4 regions of the Paenibacillus sp. UASWS1643 genome follow, and region 1 is predicted to be linked to each of the others. Evidence: riboswitches for the same ligand, from Rfam matches in the RefSeq annotation. Region 1 holds a riboswitch; each other region holds the start of a gene.
The links. A riboswitch is a leader RNA that binds a small molecule or an ion and turns the genes downstream of it on or off. The one in region 1 is predicted to bind cyclic di-AMP.
Positions count from the first base shown of each region.

Region 2: linked by a shared signal. The riboswitch ahead of FE296_RS01440 (C40 family peptidase) and the one ahead of FE296_RS25185 (3D domain-containing protein) in region 1 are both predicted to bind cyclic di-AMP.
Region 3: linked by a shared signal. The riboswitch ahead of FE296_RS23530 (HAD family hydrolase) and the one ahead of FE296_RS25185 (3D domain-containing protein) in region 1 are both predicted to bind cyclic di-AMP.
Region 4: linked by a shared signal. The riboswitch ahead of FE296_RS10670 (C40 family peptidase) and the one ahead of FE296_RS25185 (3D domain-containing protein) in region 1 are both predicted to bind cyclic di-AMP.

Region 1 is NZ_VXKZ01000115.1:120,184-124,565, forward strand. Features, by position in the region: gene FE296_RS25175 (ABC transporter substrate-binding protein/permease) at 1-1,193, shown strand, start outside; gene FE296_RS25180 (amino acid ABC transporter ATP-binding protein) at 1,180-1,902, shown strand; cyclic di-AMP (ydaO/yuaA leader) riboswitch at 2,120-2,316, shown strand; gene FE296_RS25185 (3D domain-containing protein) at 2,319-2,990, shown strand; gene FE296_RS25190 (polysaccharide deacetylase family protein) at 3,096-3,887, opposite strand; gene lpdD (prenylated flavin chaperone LpdD) at 4,042-4,374, shown strand.
Region 2 is NZ_VXKZ01000085.1:17,058-21,439, forward strand. Features, by position in the region: gene rbsK (ribokinase) at 1-226, shown strand, start outside; gene FE296_RS01430 (c-type cytochrome) at 301-657, opposite strand; gene FE296_RS01435 (GNAT family N-acetyltransferase) at 808-1,302, opposite strand; gene FE296_RS01440 (C40 family peptidase) at 1,658-2,128, opposite strand; cyclic di-AMP (ydaO/yuaA leader) riboswitch at 2,132-2,269, opposite strand; gene FE296_RS01445 (hypothetical protein) at 2,515-3,366, opposite strand; gene FE296_RS01450 (M1 family metallopeptidase) at 3,377-4,382, opposite strand, start outside.
Region 3 is NZ_VXKZ01000114.1:263,603-267,984, reverse strand. Features, by position in the region: tRNA gene FE296_RS23540 (tRNA-Leu) at 305-387, shown strand; gene FE296_RS23535 (glutathione peroxidase) at 535-1,014, opposite strand; cyclic di-AMP (ydaO/yuaA leader) riboswitch at 1,386-1,561, shown strand; gene FE296_RS23530 (HAD family hydrolase) at 1,680-2,075, shown strand; gene FE296_RS23525 (HAD family hydrolase) at 2,254-2,937, shown strand; gene FE296_RS23520 (Nramp family divalent metal transporter) at 3,080-4,375, opposite strand.
Region 4 is NZ_VXKZ01000103.1:179,832-184,213, forward strand. Features, by position in the region: gene xynC (glucuronoarabinoxylan endo-1,4-beta-xylanase XynC) at 1-232, shown strand, start outside; tRNA gene FE296_RS10660 (tRNA-Leu) at 370-453, opposite strand; gene pelA (pectate lyase) at 627-1,580, opposite strand; cyclic di-AMP (ydaO/yuaA leader) riboswitch at 2,009-2,140, shown strand; gene FE296_RS10670 (C40 family peptidase) at 2,146-2,610, shown strand; gene FE296_RS10675 (carboxymuconolactone decarboxylase family protein) at 2,682-3,011, opposite strand; gene FE296_RS10680 (hypothetical protein) at 3,157-3,375, opposite strand; gene FE296_RS10685 (hypothetical protein) at 3,495-3,824, opposite strand; gene FE296_RS10690 (xanthine phosphoribosyltransferase) at 3,922-4,382, opposite strand, start outside.

The DNA of each region.
Region 1 (4,382 bases):
TTCTGCCTTCATTGCAGAGCGGGCGTGTTGATCTGGTAATTTCAGGTATGACGCCGACGGATGAGCGGAAGAAAAGTATCGATTTTTCCGACACCTATTATAAATCAAAACAAGTGATTATGGTTCGCAATGTGGATAAAGACAAATATCCAACCATGGCAGAACTTGAAAATGCGAAAATTGGCGTTCAGAAAGGCTCCATTCAGGAAACAATCGGACAAGGTATTCCAGGAGCGAAGCTTACTGCGCTTGATAAAATCTCGGATATCGTGCTTCAACTGCAAACAAAACGCATTGACGCGGCAATCGTTGAAGATACCGTTGCTGCAGGTTATCTGGACGATATCATTGGACTTGCTGCTGCTGTTCCGGACGAAGAGCAAGCAGAAGCGGCAATCGGGATTCGCAAAGGTAATACCGAGCTGCTAGCTGCAGTAAATGGAACACTGGAGCGATTGAAAAGTGAAGATAAAATCAATCAGATGGTGACGGACGCCAGCCTCTTGATGGCGGATAAAGCGAACAAATCACAAAATATTTTCCAAGTATTCTGGGAATATAAAAGTTTCTATGCTACAGGTGTAGGATACACACTTCTGTTGTCTGCACTTGGGGTTATCTTCGGGGTAATTATTGGATTGATCATCTGTTTGTTCCGTTTGCATGACGCTGCAATCTTGCGCTGGATCGGTACTGCTTACGTTGAAGTGATCCGTGGCACACCGATGCTGGTACAATTGATGATTATTTACTATGGTTTTTCCCTGAGCTTTGGCATTAACTTCACTGCACTTCAGGCAGGTATCATTACACTTTCAATCAATAGTGGTGCCTATCTGGCGGAGATTTTCCGTGCGGGCATCCAAGGTGTGGATCGTGGTCAGTTGGAGGCAGCGCGTTCATTAGGTATGGGAAGAGGCGCCGCGATGCGTTATATCATATTGCCACAAGCCTTCAAAGCCGTATTACCAGCGATCGGTAATGAATTCATAACTATCATTAAAGAATCCTCCATTATCTCTGTTATCGGTATGGTGGATATTATGTATCAGGCAAGTGTAGTCAAAAACATTACGTACCAAGGATTGAGTCCATTTTTGATTGCAGCAGCCATCTACTTTGTAATGACGTTCATTTTGTCCAAGCTGCTGGGACGACTGGAAAGGAAGTTGAGTGCAAGTGATAGACGTTAGACAATTACACAAATCTTATGGTAATAACGATGTGCTTAAGGGCATTAACGTGACGATTGGCAAAGGTGAGGTCGTCGTAGTCATCGGCCCTTCCGGTTCAGGTAAAAGTACATTCTTGCGTTGTCTGAACCTGTTGGAACAGCCTACCTCGGGTGAGATTGATTTTGAAGGCGTGTCAATCACTGATCCGAAGCACAACATTAATGCAACTCGGGAAAAAATGGGCATGGTGTTCCAGCATTTCAACCTGTTCCCACACAAAACGGTACAGCAAAACATCACGATTGCTCCGATTAAAGTGAAGAAACAATCCACTCAGGAAGCGGAAAAAATTGCTGCTGATTTGCTTAACACCGTGGGCTTGTACGATAAAAAAGATACATTCCCGAATCAGCTGTCCGGTGGACAGAAGCAGCGGATCGCCATTGCAAGAGCATTGGCCATGCAGCCGCATGTGATGCTGTTTGACGAGCCTACTTCGGCACTGGACCCCGAGATGGTCGGTGAAGTGCTGGATGTCATGAAACGTCTTGCAGAAGGCGGGATGACGATGGTCATTGTAACGCATGAGATGGGTTTTGCACGTGAAGTAGGAGACCGGATCCTGTTCATGGACGGCGGGGTTATTGTAGAAGAGGGAACACCAGATGAGGTGTTTGGAGCACCGAAAAATTCACGTACACGTGATTTTCTTGCGAAAGTACTCTAAACGAAGTGATCAAATAGCGTTACTGACTTCGAGTCGGTAACGCTATTTTTTATGCGCATTAATCACTTAAAGATTCGAAATGTAACTTTTCTGTTACCAAATATAAAGAAGTCGGTTCGCCTAAATTTTCTGAATTATCCAGTATTCTTACAGTTGATGACATGCTAAAAACCATTTGGTAAGAATTACTACAAGTTCAGGTTACAAAGTTGTGATATATTGAACTCTGCCGAAACTTCCGGACAGGGAGTGCGGGGGATGTAACGATGCAGATTGTGCAGGGGGGAGATCTACAGCACACTGCTTGGGGTGAATTAGGGGTACATAACGATTCCAATGTAATGAAGAACCTATAGGGTGGGCTCCTCATCCGAATCCGACAACTAACTTCGCAGGCACAATGAGGGAGGAAGACCATGATTAACAAGAAACGTATAGCCAAAACAGCAGTAGCATTATTGACAATAGCAATGCTAATTCAAGCCGTTCCGGCTCACGCCGATTCAGTTCATGTGGCCAAAGAAGGGGATACCTTCTACACCTTATCAAAACAATATGGAGTAGCAATGAACACGTTGGTTAAAGCAAACAACGACATTTCACCTTACAACATTTATGGTGGTTTGAAAATTACGATTCCCGGTAAGGCAAACAATGTAGCTGCCGCGGCGACGGAGAGCAAGACCCATGCCAAAACGGTTACCACAGCAAGCTTGGACGTTAATGCAGATAACAAAGTGGTTCAGGCCTGGGGTAAAACATTCGATTACAGCAAAGCTGTGAACGTAAAAGCAACGGCTTACTCTGCAGATCCGTCTGAAAATGGAGGCTGGGGTGCAGTCGATTATTTCGGAAATGACCTTGAACTGGGTACGATTGCAGTTGATCCAAGTGTAATTCCACTCGGAACCAAAGTACTGGTAACTGGTCACAGCCATCCAGGATTGCCAAAGCAGGCTTTTGTAGCCACAGCGCGTGATGTGGGCGGTGCAATCAAGGGTCATCGGATTGATATCTTTATCCCGGGTAGCAAACAGTCCGTAAGCACATTTGGTTTCCAGGATATCGAGCTGTATATTCTTAAGTAGAAAGTAAATTACATCTAACGAATTCAAACAGGGTGTCTGCCAGTCGCTAACTTGCGATTGAACAGCACCCTTTTAATATTTTCATGATTTCCTAACACGGTTATTCTATTCTTTCGCCTTCGGTAATCCCAGCATTTCGTCCAAGGTGACGAGTTCATATCCGCGCTTTCGCAATTCCTCAATGATTTCAGGCAAAGCCTCAATCGTGCCGTTCAGGTTTGATCCTACACCGCCTCCAGCATGTTGCAGAACGATGGAGCCGGGTTTTACGGCAGACAGGATGTTATCTTTCACCTGTTCCTTTGATAGGCCTTTCCAGTCCAGGGAGTCTACGTTCCAGTTCACAATGCTATAGTGTTGTTTGGCAGCCCATCTCAGCTGTTCTTCATTAATGTCTCCATAAGGTGGCCGAATCATCTTGGGTGTATATCCCGCCAAACGTCGAATAATATCTCCGGTATGTAAAATTTGTTTGCGAAAGGCATTCATCGACAGCTTACTGAATTCAGGATGATTGTAGCTGTGATTACCAACCATATGCCCTTCCTTAACGATGCGTTTCACCAGATCCGGATGTTTCTCAGCACGACTACCCACGATGAAGAATGTAGCTCTGACATTGTATTTCTTCAATACATCCAGCACTTGTGGAGTAAACCGTGGATCAGGTACATCATCAAAAGTGAGTGCAACCTTCTTGGTTGAAGGACCATTCGTTTTGAACGTATCGGCATATTTTTGACGTAACTGTCCCAATGTCAGTTGTTCTTCTTCCGCAGAATCCGAACCTGATACTGATTCACTTGACGGGCTTGAAACATCCCGTGATGAAACTGGAGCATGATATCCCCCGAGAAAAATAACGATAATCATCAGCATAATGAGGCGTACACGCATAATAACGGCCTCCTTTTCCAAAATGACGTTCTCCTTGGTATGCCCGGGGGTCTCATAAAATATGCGTAGTGTGAGAAGTTTCATTGCGGATTTAGCTTATGACAGCCATAATTCCTCCATATAAAACATATAGAAAAGGATAGGTGGATAGGATATGAGTACATATGATTTGAAATCCATACGTTTACAGGTGATTGAAGCAGGAGAGGATAAGGTTTTTCTCGTTACCGGAGGAAAGGCGCATATTGGTGCCGTAGCCACGTTCTACGTGGATCATGAGCGCGTCAGCGGGACGACGGTACATATTCCGGGGCATAAGGAACAAGAGTTGTGTGAGCGGCTTGCCCGAAAGGCTGCCCTGCAGCTGAAAGTAACCGTTACGGTAATTATGGGTATTCATTTTGATTCCATTACACGGATGCAGATCGATGAAATCGTGCAGACTGCAGAGAGGCTAATGGAGGATCATCTCAACAAGGAAATGTGATCTTCCTA
Region 2 (4,382 bases), on a different contig from region 1:
CCGTGCGCCCGGCTACGCCGTAAGCGCCGTCGATACGACCGGCGCTGGCGATTGCTTCAACGGCGCGCTGGCGGTAGCCCTCGCGCGCGGTGAGACGTTGGACGCGGCCGTAGGCTTCGCCATGGGTGCGGCCGCGTTATCCGTGACAAAGCTCGGCGCCCAGTCCGGGATGCCGTCCGCACGTGAAGTTGAGGCCTTTCTGGCTGAGCATGCCGCAGAGGCTTAATAATTGATATAACAAAGAGGCTCTTATTCTCCCAAAAGGGGATTAAGCGCCTCTATGTTATGCGTGTGCAGAGATTATTTCTTCTCTGACAGCCACATGGCGATATTGGCAATCTCTTCATCCTGCAGTTTGCCCTTGAAGGAAGGCATACCACCTTTACCTTTGACAATCGTAGTGTAGATCTTCTCCAGATCATCCTGACTACCGATGTTTGCCAGAGCAGGTCCTACGCCACCTTGAAGCTGATCCCCGTGACAGGAGATACAATTGGCTTTGACCAGTGCTTCAGCCTGTCCGGCATCCAATGTTACTTCCGGCATGGTTGGCTTGGCTTCTTCAGCCACTTCTTCTTTCCCTGGAAGCGTAAACATTAAAACAATAGCTAAAGCGCATGCTGCAAAAAATACTCCGCTCATGATCCATTTGTGCATCCCTTATGTCCCCTCCAGAATGAAAGATCATCTAACCTGAAACTATCCATATCATTATAACGGAACCTGTACTGACATCATAGCATTTTGTGGGAAATTTTTGAACTAATCACATAACAAGGCGCAAATTTGGTTGTTTTGCAATGGATTTTAATCACGAGGCCCTTCATAAACCATACAGTGAAAGGGCTTTAAGCCGCTTGGGGTCTGTCGTTCGTATGTATCCTGGGTGACAAATCCACTCTTCAGATAGACTTGAATGGCACGAGCATTCCAAGTGAGCACTTCCAGATCGATCTCATTCTTCGGATTTCGGCGAATGGCTTCCTGTACAATGGCCGTGACAAAAGCTGTACCTTGACCCTGACCACACAGCTCTGGATGCATGCCAAGGCCAATCCGGGTTACCCCTTGAAGTGGGAAGTATTGAGCAAACCCACATATATGATCGTTCTGATCCAGGACGATCGCATATTGCTCTTGCCGCAGCTGTGCATCTCCGAATTCCACTTCCAGAGCTTTCATCTGCTCCCAGGGGAGCCAGCTGTAGATATTGTAAGGCGGGTCATACTGCCAACTGCAGATAAGCTCCGCATGTTCTTCTCGCATGGGTACAACGTGAAACGTCACAGGGGTTTCCTTCATACACCTGCATGCTCCTTTCCTTGAAACAGAACTCTTTGTCCACTCTACAAAAGAGATGTTCATTTAGCAAGTCTTCCTTCCCAAGAAAAAAAATGAAACAAAAGTTCCGGTAATTCCGTTTATATTATAACGGGATGGGTAAAAACATCATAAGGGCACGGACAAACGAACGCAAAATGGACTCGTTTATGTCGCAGGATATACCCCGAGTATAACTTGCAACATAAATAAGGATTGAAGCACAAAAAAACCGCCGGATACATTCCTGCGGAGAATGTACCGGGCGGTGCTGTTATGCTTCTTGCTTCGTTCCAGTATGGTTAATGGTTACAGCATCATGTTGCTCAGCTTGTCCCTAGTCAAGGGCCAATGATTCATATGCGTCCGTGCTCATAATCCGTTTCGCGCCAACATAACGATTGGCCCAATAGTTTTCACTCAATGCACTGATCGTAACGCCTTTGGAAGAAGAGGAGTGTGCAAACTTTCCATCCCCTACAAAGATTCCTACATGGGATACGCCTTTACCTGTTGTATTAAAGAACACCAGATCGCCAGCTCTCATTTCCATGCGGGATACGGAATCGCCCATGTCGAATTGGGAACTGGATTGGCGTGCCAAATCAATACCCAACTTGTCGAATACATACCGTGTAAATCCGGAGCAGTCAAATCCGTTAAGCGTTGTTCCCCCACTTTTGTATGTAGTTCCCATTGCTGAATCAATTACTGTGTCCATCTTTGAATCTGCGAATGCGCTACCTGCACCAAGCGATAAAGCGAATGTGATGCTAAGTACAGCTGCGGTTAATTTCTTCTTGAACAAGAGATATTCCCCTTCCAACGCCTGCGAGGTTAGCTTAAGGATTCGGTTGAAGGTCCCCTATGATCCCTCTGTAGCAAGATCAATTCACCCATAACTGGTTCCCCCGCTTCCCAGGTGCCAGGAATTTGGCTATGCTAGTTATGCACCTGCGAAATCAAGAAATGACGATTTAATTTTAAGTAGTTACAAATATGAATGTAAAGATTACAAAGTTGTTACTAAAAACTCACTGCGATTATTGTAACAGAGGAGTACGGATTTGGCAACGTTTAGCAACAAATTTAGCAAAAAAAACCTCGACCTTTGACGGGGAAAGGTTGAGGTTTGCCTATTTATAAGTACATATTAGGCCATGAGTTTAACATGTGATGGTAACAATTTTTAAACTATGTGCTCTCACCTTTGGATATTTTGGACTGCCATAATCGGAAATGGCTGCATATTTTCCACAGACTTAATAGACATCTGGCAAGCGGATACGTCTGTTGTAGTATAAGTCCGGTAAGTCCCGTTAATAACCATGAGGCTGAAGTGAATGCCCCAAAGACGAGCAGGTGTACTCCGCCCAGCAGGAGTGCAATGCCGATTACAGCGGTGAGATGACGCAGTGCAATCCAGAGTGCTTTGAGAGTACCGTGAGCCCCGCCTTCTCCTTCTGGTGCCGACACACCGAACTGCATGTAGAGTATGGCATGGTGGATGATCCAACCATATACAATCCAGGCAGCAACATAAGGTATACCAGGCAAAAGTAATTGAAGAGAATGAAATCCGTCCATGAGAATCGAGTAGAGCTTCGGTATGAGCCAGTAAGCGGGCAGAAGTATCAATAAAGTACGTATGGTATGGAGCAGCAGCATCGGTTTCCACAGATTTTTGATTCCCCGGACAAAGGGGATACGCTCTTCTGTAGAATTAAAGTGCTGAAGTGAGTAGAGCAGTCCTGCCTGAATGAGGGGGCTGATCAACATGCGAACCAGCAGCATGCCCCCTAGAATCCATAGATAACGATGAACCTCTGGATGGGTAGACAGGTTAAGTTGACTTTCCATTTTGAACAAAAGTGTACTCAGCTCCCCTGCATCAGCATCTGGATAGCGCAGGAGCAGCGGGACGACTGCCGATTGTACCATGCGATAGAAGAAATATCCCCAAATGAGTTGATAGAGAAATAAGAGTGCGGCAATGAACATATGCTGACGGACGAGAAACCAGCCTTCACGTATTTTCGCTTTCACCGTTTCCACCTCACCATGACAGACCTCCGAATATGGCTTCTATTAGTTTGGTTACACTCATGCTCCAGCGGGACTTCGCCCGCTCATCCAGTCCGGATTTCAGGAAATTGTTCATATGGCGGTTCTCCAGCACGATCGAGTACAGGGGATCGGTCATGGCCCAGGCTACGGGGGATGTGTGAGTTAATTTATAGGTGATGCGATCTTCTTTACCATTCCATTGCTTGGTGAGGATATGCCCGTCTTCAAAAGCAATGCGAACAGGAACGGCGTTGTAATCACTCCCTTTTTTTGCGATCGTCACGGATGACTCGTACAATGTTTGGCCGTCTTTCTGTACAGGCGTAACACGAATCTTCTCTACAGCAAAGTCAGCCATTCCGTTACCATAGACATATTGATCAAAATAATCAGACCAGGAAGTGCGGGTCACTTGTTCCACAACGTTCTGAAAATCAGCCGAAGTGGGATGTTTGAAGCGGTACTTCTTCACATAGGTAGAGAGAATGCGCTCCATCTTTTTTGCACCGACTTGATGTTCGATACCAAGCAATACAAGCTTGCCACGTGTATAGACATTGGCTGCATACTCATTCTGTGAATCAAACTTCCAGGATTCTTGTGTTAAGGATGAAGGAGACGTAATCAGTCCCGATTGTACCGGCAGATTCGGTATCAATCCATATTCCTGCTCCATCAGTTTGTCTTCTGCATAAGAAGTGAACCCCTCATCCAGCCAGGCTTCCTCGAATTCGTTGCTGGCAACCATGCCGTAGAAGTACTGGTGTCCAATCTCGTGGACTACGGTACGTTCCAGGTCATAACCTGGGGTAGTATCATCGGCTCCAAAGGCCGTAACTAGCGTAGGGTATTCCATACCTCCAGCACCGTTCCCCGCTTTGGGTGGAACTACAATGGATAAGGTTGCGTAAGGATACGGGCCAAACCATTTGCTATAATTAGCTAGTGCGGCCTTCGCGGCGTAGAAATAACGTTCTTTCAGATCCTGATGAGCA
Region 3 (4,382 bases), on a different contig from region 1:
AATTTAATGGATTAAATCTGGAATTTAATATTTTTGTTATTTTATATAACACAATGTGTTATTTATGTGGCGAAGTGCAGTGAGGACCATATATAAGGAAGGACTATATATAAATGAATCAACAAGATCGGCTATTACCGAAAAAGAGGGGATCAAAACTAATAATATGCAGTTCATGGGTAAAGATGACGAGATTATGCGATTTTTGATGAAAATGCCTAGCTGAAAAAGAAGGTTTAAAAAATACTTTACTTTTAGTTCTGAACCCGGTATAATCAATTCTGTTGCCGATTATTTACGACATGCGGTCGTGGTGGAATGGCAGACACGCTATCTTGAGGGGGTAGTGGGCGTATGCCCGTGGAGGTTCGAGTCCTCTCGACCGCATCATATGAACGATTAAGAAGAAGCTTTCCATTAATGGAAAGCTTCTTTTTTTGTCTTTTTGAATAGTTTGATATCAAAGTTGATAAAAAAGGCCATCCATTACCGGGGCAAGACTGCTCTACCTTCCGGCTGTGGGTGGCCAATGTATTATTTTTGCAGCAAGTTTCTGATATCTTCTTCAATCTTGTCCGGTGTTGTTTTGGGAGCATAACGTTTAATTACCTCTCCGTTCTGATCCACGAGGAATTTGGTGAAATTCCATTTAATTGCTTTGGAGCCGAGCAGGCCAGGAGCTTCTGTGCTAAGGTGCTGGAAGAGAGGGTGAGCGCTTGAGCCGTTCACATCAATTTTCTCAAACATAGGGAAGCTTACACCATAATTCATCTGACAGAACTCGGCAATATCGTCGGAAGATCCTTTTTCCTGTGCAAACTGGTTGCTTGGGAACCCAAGAACTTCAAATGGAGCATCTTGAAACTTGTCTTGCAGTTCTTGCAGACCTTTGAATTGAGGGGTAAGTCCGCATGAGCTTGCCGTATTCACAATCAGGAGCACTTTGTCACGGTAGTCGGACATTTCAACTTCTTGACCGCGAAGGGTATTCACTTTGTAATCGTAGACAGTCATCTAAATCGCCTCCATTTATTTACTCTTATATCTTCTATTATATTGGTTACAATTAAATATTGCAAAACTAATATGGTTTAAAAGCATCAAAACAGGCAAGTTGTGCAGAATTCGTGAATGAATTGCGAAGTGATTTTCGTCAGAGTGAGAATTAGATAGATTTAAAGAGATGGGTAGAGTATGACCTTGTTGTAAGCGCTATTATATGTGAGTATTGCCGAAAATCTGTCGATTCGGTGATCTGTGAGGACTTTACACCGTCATGGCGCGGGTGTATGATTCATAACGTAATTTCAATTTAAACTAAATTGTACCTGAAAAACGAAACAAACGATAATATCGCTCGATCTTATCCTTAAGATATACGAACGATGTTTTAATCGCTGAGTTTCCATTCATTGATGAGTGGAAAACGGGGGAACCAACAGAATGCGCTGTCCAGGACAGTAGGCATTCATGGGGTGAATTTTCCGGTGACAGCCGGAAATAGGGCGACTCTCGCGCCCGAATCCGTCAGCTAACCTCGTAAGCGTTAAAGGGAGAGGCAACAAGCCGTACGCTGGTTCATGGTGTTTTCGCCATGGGTTATTTAAGAAGCGTTCGGGAGGCCTTGGTCCCCCACGCTTCTTTTTTGTTGTCTTTTCACGCCAAGGGAGGAACGAATGATGGATACTGAGATGATCTTAGTGACTGCTCCAAATGAAGCAGGACGCAAATTTATCAAATTGCTGATGTACAAAAAAATGCCGTTTGCCGTTCTAACCAACAGTGCAGGGGAAGAGCGCAGACTCCGTAGAATCGGAGTAGAACATGTCATTCGCATGAATACAGCTGCAGCTCAAAAATGGTTTTTGCCGCAGGGCAGCGTAGGTAACGTGTTTATTTTCGAGAATAGCCTGAATCTGACCTGTCGTTATTTACAGATCTGTCGTTCATGGACTTCGAAATCCCTGTGCGTGATTACGGAGCAGAGTCATCCTAAGGGCATTTATCGGGGTATGGGCGCAGACCGGATTGTATATTCGCTCAATGGGGAAGTTGGCTTTCTCCTCAATGGTTAATGCCATAGCTTGTGATTGCTCAGGTGTAAGGTGCCTGTTATAATTGAATGTATCGATAAACGGAAGTTTGAGGAGACTCATGCAGGATGGTGAGTCTTCTTTTTTATGGGTTTAAAGGTGAACGCGAACTTTTAGATTAGGATCAGGAATCACCTGTGGCTTACAAGGAGGAATTGGCGTGCCGGATGTAGGTGGATTGAAATGGTTGTTTTTTGATGTTGGAGATACGCTGGTGGATGAATGGGAGCCGGTTGATGATATTATCGGACAGTTCGTCCGCGAAGCCTGTGCATTGGGGTATCCGGTGAAGATTGAGGCGGTACGCGAACTGTTCGCGAACTGTTACCAGAAATATGAGCAATGGCCTATGAGAGTGGCGATTCGCACATTTGTTGAAGACGAGGGACACCAGAAACTGATTCAGGACAAGTTGAAGTTTCAAAAAGATCTTGAACGTCCTTTTCCTTCAGCGGATTCCGTTCTTCAGCAGTTGTCACGGTATTATCGCATTGGCATTATTGCCAATCAGAGTCCTGGAACGGAAGAGAGACTGGAGAGCTACGGGTTGCGAAAATATGTGGATGTTCTGGCATGTTCGGCTGAAGAAGGAGTGTCCAAGCCAGACCCTGAGTTATACGCTGTGGCCTTGAAGCAGGCCGGTTGTGAACCGGGGGAAGCCGTCATGATCGGCGATCGGATCGATAACGATATTATACCTGCTCGGAAGCTGGGCATGCGTACGATTCGAATTATGCAGGGTTACGGAAGATTCCAGCCAGAACTATCGGATGACAAACGTGCGGATTGGACTGTGGATTCATTGGATCAACTCCTGCCATTACTGATACCAAATCAGGATTAGATATAGATGGTTGTTTATTGGAGTTTGAGTTTTACTATAAAAGGAAACATGTTGCTGTATTGCAACAATAAAGGCTGATCAACTTGGGTATTGCATACCTGAGTTGATCAGCCTTTTTAGTATTTAGTCGATTAGAACGAGATTAGAATAACCGGATCGTTTGAATGATCAGATATACATTCAGCACAACGATAATCGCGGCAATGACCCATGAGGTGATCTTGAGCCACATTTTGTTGGCGAATGCACCCATGCTTTTTTTATCACTTGTGAACATCACCAGGGGAATTACAGCAAAGGGCAATTGAAGAGACAGCACGACCTGGCTCAAAATGAGCAGTTCTTCTGTGCCATGTTCTCCTGCAATGGCTGTCACAATTACCGCCGGGATGATGGCGATCAGACGTGTGACCAGTCTGCGCAGCCAAGCCGGAATTCGAATGTTCAGGAAACCTTCCATAACGATCTGCCCAGCGAGTGTACCTGTAAGGGTAGAGTTCTGACCTGATGCTAATAGCGCCACACCGAACAGAATACTTGCAACCGTAGTACCCAATAGAGGTGTCAGCAGATGATAGGCATCTGCGATCTCGGCAACCTGCGTCATACCAGCACTGTGGAATACAGCAGCAGATACAATCAGGATGGCCGCATTGATGAACAGGGCCAGTGTCAACGCGATTGTAGAATCCATGGTCGAGTACCGAATGGCTTCTTTTTTGCCCTGCGGAGTCTGTTCGATCTGACGGGTCTGCACAATGGAAGAATGCAGATACAGATTATGCGGCATCACGGTTGCTCCAATAATACCAATGGCAATATAGAGCATAGCCGGGTTTTGCAGAATCTCAACATTTGGTACAAAACCATGGAGAACACCGCCCATATCCGGTTTCGCCAGAAACAGGTCAATACCGAAGCAGAGGGCAATGGTTGCCATCAGCACAATGACGAGAGTTTCCAAAGCGCGGAAGCCTTTGTTTTGCAGTACAAGAATCAGGAGTACATCAACTGCAGTGATGATAACGCCGTACAACATGGGGATGTTAAATAACAGCTTTAACGCGATGGCAGAACCTATGACCTCAGCCAGATCGGTAGCTGCAATGGCCAGTTCACACAGAATCCATAACATCATGACAACAGGCATGCTGAATCGTTCGCGGCAGGCTTGAGCCAGATCCCGTCCAGTGACGATGCCGAGCTTGCCAGCCAGCGACTGAAGGACAACGGCCATCAGGTTCGATAACAGGATAACGGATAACAAGGTATACCCGAACTGCGAGCCGCCTGCGATATCTGTTGCCCAGTTCCCGGGGTCCATGTAACCTACGGCAACAAGGTATCCTGGGCCTACAAAGGCGAGGAATTTCTTCCACCATGCAGCATTCTGCGGAACTTTCATGGAACTGTGTGCTTCTCCAAGGGAAGGGGCCATGCCCGCA
Region 4 (4,382 bases), on a different contig from region 1:
AAATGTAAAGTTTCGTTATGCGCTGGAAAGCGGCACTCGGAACCTCGACATTTTTGTGAACGGAACCAAAGTCATTAGCAACGAGCCCTTTCCGGCTACGGGAAGCTGGTCCACATGGGTTGAAAAAACAATACAGGTCCCCATGAACACGGGCACCAATACATTGAAAGTGGTCACTACCGGATCCGAAGGACCGAATATTGACAGCGTTAATGTTACCGCAGCACAATAAACGTTCCGTATGGCTAATGGAAGACATTTGCTGTACGTGCAGCTAAGCACTAAGTACTCAAATCTAAAGTTAATGTTATATCAAAAAATGCAAAAAAAGACTCCTTAAGCGTTAGCTTAAGGAGTCTTTTTATTAAATGCGGTCGAGAGGACTCGAACCTCCACGGGGGTTAGCCCACACGGACCTGAACCGTGCGCGTCTGCCAATTCCGCCACGACCGCATATTGTATCTCCGTGATCAATATCGGCGACAAGAATTAATATATCATGCGGAATCTATCATGTCAACACTGAAAATAATAACAATAATACCCGAACCAGACGTCCATGTCGATTCGGGTTTTACCTTTAACTATTAATAGCTTGGTTCATTAAAACGGAAGCATACTGCAAATTACAGCTTGGAAGGCCAGTTGCCATACCATGCGTAACCGCCTCTTCTTTCTTTATCAATATCACTTAATTTGTATTTAACTACCCCGTCACGACCAATAAAGATTGGTCTATCCGTTCCTATCTCATAGAAGCGTGCCCAAATTGGTGCAGCTTTGGAATCAGCGATAATTTTACTATCTCCATTAGCTCTTTCATATTTGTACCCCGTAATTTTCACCTTGTTAAACCAAGCCTCCGCTCCTTTAATGGATGCGGTAATTTTAGCGTTAGCAGGTCTGGTTTTCAGAAATTTAACAATCGTTACACTCTCTCCAGCTGTCAGCGATGGCACTTCGTAGATTCTTGCGCTCGCTGGTTTAAGGGAACTGGAATCATGTTGTTGTCCCCATGCTGTCAGCTTACCACCTGAAACGACTTGTGTATTCAAAATCGCCTCCACACCTTTGGCAACTGAATTTTTACTACGGTTAGCAAGTGTGCTGTCGATAAACGAGAAATCACCTTTGCGTGCTGCTACTTCATCCAGCATGATCATTACATTAATCATGGCATCATCATTGTAGGTAATGTGCTTGTGATATCCGGAGCTTTGGTAAACTTGTGGCCATCCGCCGTTTGAATACTGCATGTTGATCAAAAAGTTAATTCCTTTGATTGCAGCTGTGGAGTATCGCGGATCATTTGTCTTTTTAAATTCCTTCGCCAATCTTCTAATTTCTGAGTATGTAGCCTTGTTGTCTATCGTGGACTTCGCCCACTCTCCACTTGTCTGTTTATAATCTTTTCTCCAACCTCCATCCGGCAGCTGGTTCTTCAAAATATCAGAAATACTCGCTGTAGTACCCGATGCATCCGCGGCAGATACCGTCCCTACAGGAAGAACTGCCATTCCAACTGCTGAGAACACCATCGTACATGCCAGGACAAAAGTAATTATTTTCTTCGCTTTCAAATGCAACACTCTCCTATGTTCATTTTTATAAATCTTCCACTTCTACTTTACCTATGATATACGCCCCCAAACCTCCTTTATTTGTATTTATCGCATAATAAAATCAATTTTAATCCAATATGTGGATTGGATAATCAGATAATATGCAAAAAATCGATTTTTGTCAATATATGCAACTTAATGAATATAATCTCTCTAATTCTACATAACGGGATAGTCCTTTTAACTCATGACAAACCTATTTATTTATCCAAATTCGTCTTAAACGAATCATTAATGACGTTTTTGTCATGAATGATTCCCAAACTTGATCCCTTCTTTCATATAAAAACCTTAATTCCGCTAACATTGAGGTATTACGAAGGGTTTTAAATGGGTTTGACAATTACGCATTTATGCAATATAGTTTCAAATAGTTACAAAAACTTAATTATTCATTGCCGAGTTTCATGTTTGAAAACGGGGGAACCAATTTGGGTGAATTATTCTTATACATAGGAAATATAGGGAACCTTCTACCGAACCCTTAGCTAACTCCGTAGGCATCGAAGGGAGAACATTGATTTTGAAAAAACTGATTATCTCCATTTTTGGAGCAGCTGTATTATTTACATCCGGGGCAACAAGCACAGAGGCAAGCAGTATCAACTCCGTAGTGAACAACATGACAGGTATACCTTACAAATGGGGTGGCACGACTGTAGCCGGCTTCGACTGTTCTGGTTTTATGAGATATCTTTTCAACAAATACAGCATTGAATTGCCACGTACTTCACAGCAGCAAGCCAAAGCAGGTACGCCTGTATCGAAAAGCAACATTCGCACAGGTGATCTGGTGTTCTTCAATACGATGGGCAAAGGCATTTCACATACAGGTGTATATATCGGCGGCGGACAATTCGCTCATGCCTCCAGCAGTAAAGGTGTAAGCATCACGAAGTTATCGAATCCATACTTCAATGATCGTTACGTAACAGCACGTCGGGTAACTGGACAGTTTATGTATGATAAAATGTTAGGTAAAATGTAATTCACATACAAAAAGGCATCGGTTATTAACCGGATGCCTTTTTTGTACTTAAAAAGTATGTTGTATTGCTTTTAATGCAGCGCCTTCTGCACTCGCATCGCACCCTGAGACAGGGCATGTCCGCCTCCAACAGCTCCGGCCACGGCTACGGTCTCCATAATTTCCTGATCTGTTGCTCCCTTGGCACGGGCTTCTTCTACATGGTAGAAGGTACATACCTCATTGTTGGCAAACAATCCAATACCAAGCGCAATTAGCTGTTTTGTCTTTGCATCAATCACGCCAGGTTGGAAACATTCTCCGGTAAACTCATGATATGACTTCACCACACCTGGCAGTACATCGCTTAATGCTCCAATCTGATCCTTGTAGGCATGAACTTTATCATTCATCAATGTCATGGCTCGTAGCACACCCTCTCGGCTATAGTTACAGATCTTCCTCACTGTACCTATCTTCTCTCCCGAGTGAGTCAATTATGCCAAGAAATCATGGTAATTCCAAACATTTAAACGCTCATCGTCCCTGCTCAATTATAAGCGATTGCTACTCACCAAGTGGACTCTGGCGAGGCTCGCTGAACAGCTGATATTTGTAACTGCGATCCAGCTTAACTACACGTCGATTCTGACGCCGGATAAGGACCTGCTCGCCATCCCAGGCAACAACAATCCCGGTTACATCGTTAGATTCCAGCTCGTCCCGTACTACTCTTACTTTCTCACCTGACAGACGCAGGGCGTCCAGTTCTGTATCACTGATCATCTTCATGGCTCCTATATTCCAAATTTATTTACAAAAAGAGACCTAAATGAAATGTCATTTAGGTCTCACGTGACTGTATTGGACTGTCATGTCATTCGAAATTATGTCCCGACTGAAAGTTACCGCTGCGCGTGCTCTTTGCTGTCGTTCTTCTCGAACCAAAAATCAAGCACTTTGGCGGACATCACACGTTCTTCAAGGTACTCCACTTGATGCGGTGTAAATTGTTCTTTCCAAGAGAAGGACAACTCTTCGCACAAGCCTACAATCGTCAGTAATTCTGACCAGGCAACATAGCGTTTGTACCAGAAAAATTGAGGATGTTCAATCATATAGGGATAAAGGTCATCGAATTCCGTATGTTTACAATCCAGGGCACGTTCAAAATGAACTTTCGATTCCGCCAGCTTATCATTAAAGAATTGTTCTGTTGCCGGTTGGTTCCCCATGGTGTTGCCTCCTCTCCCTAACATAACCCCATTATAAATGAAATTAGCGGCCATGCAAAGGCATAGTTCAAAAAATAGGCCCTATTCCTTTAAAATGTCACATTTCGTTATCGTCAAATTGTACCGTCCCATCGTTCAGGGAACGAATGCGTACCAAGGCTTCCACCGGAATACCCTGTTCACGAATCGTTCGTGCCCCTGCCTGGAAACATTTTTCTACCACAACGCCGAATCCGACGAGTTCCGCACCGGAACGCTCAATGATTTTGATGACGCCACGAGCGGCATCTCCATTGGCAATAATATCATCAATGAACAAAATACGGTCATTCTCATGAATGAACTCGCGAGATACCATAATGTCAGTTACAATTCCTTTGGTAAAGGACGGTACGCGTTCACAGTAAGCATCAGGATCAGCCAGAAGTGTTTTTTTGCGACGGGCGAATACAAGTGGCACCCCAAGTTCATAGGCCGCGGCAAACGCAACCGGAATCCCCGAGGATTCTACCGTGATTACACGGGTCACTCCACTTTCACGAAAACGGGCAGCGAACT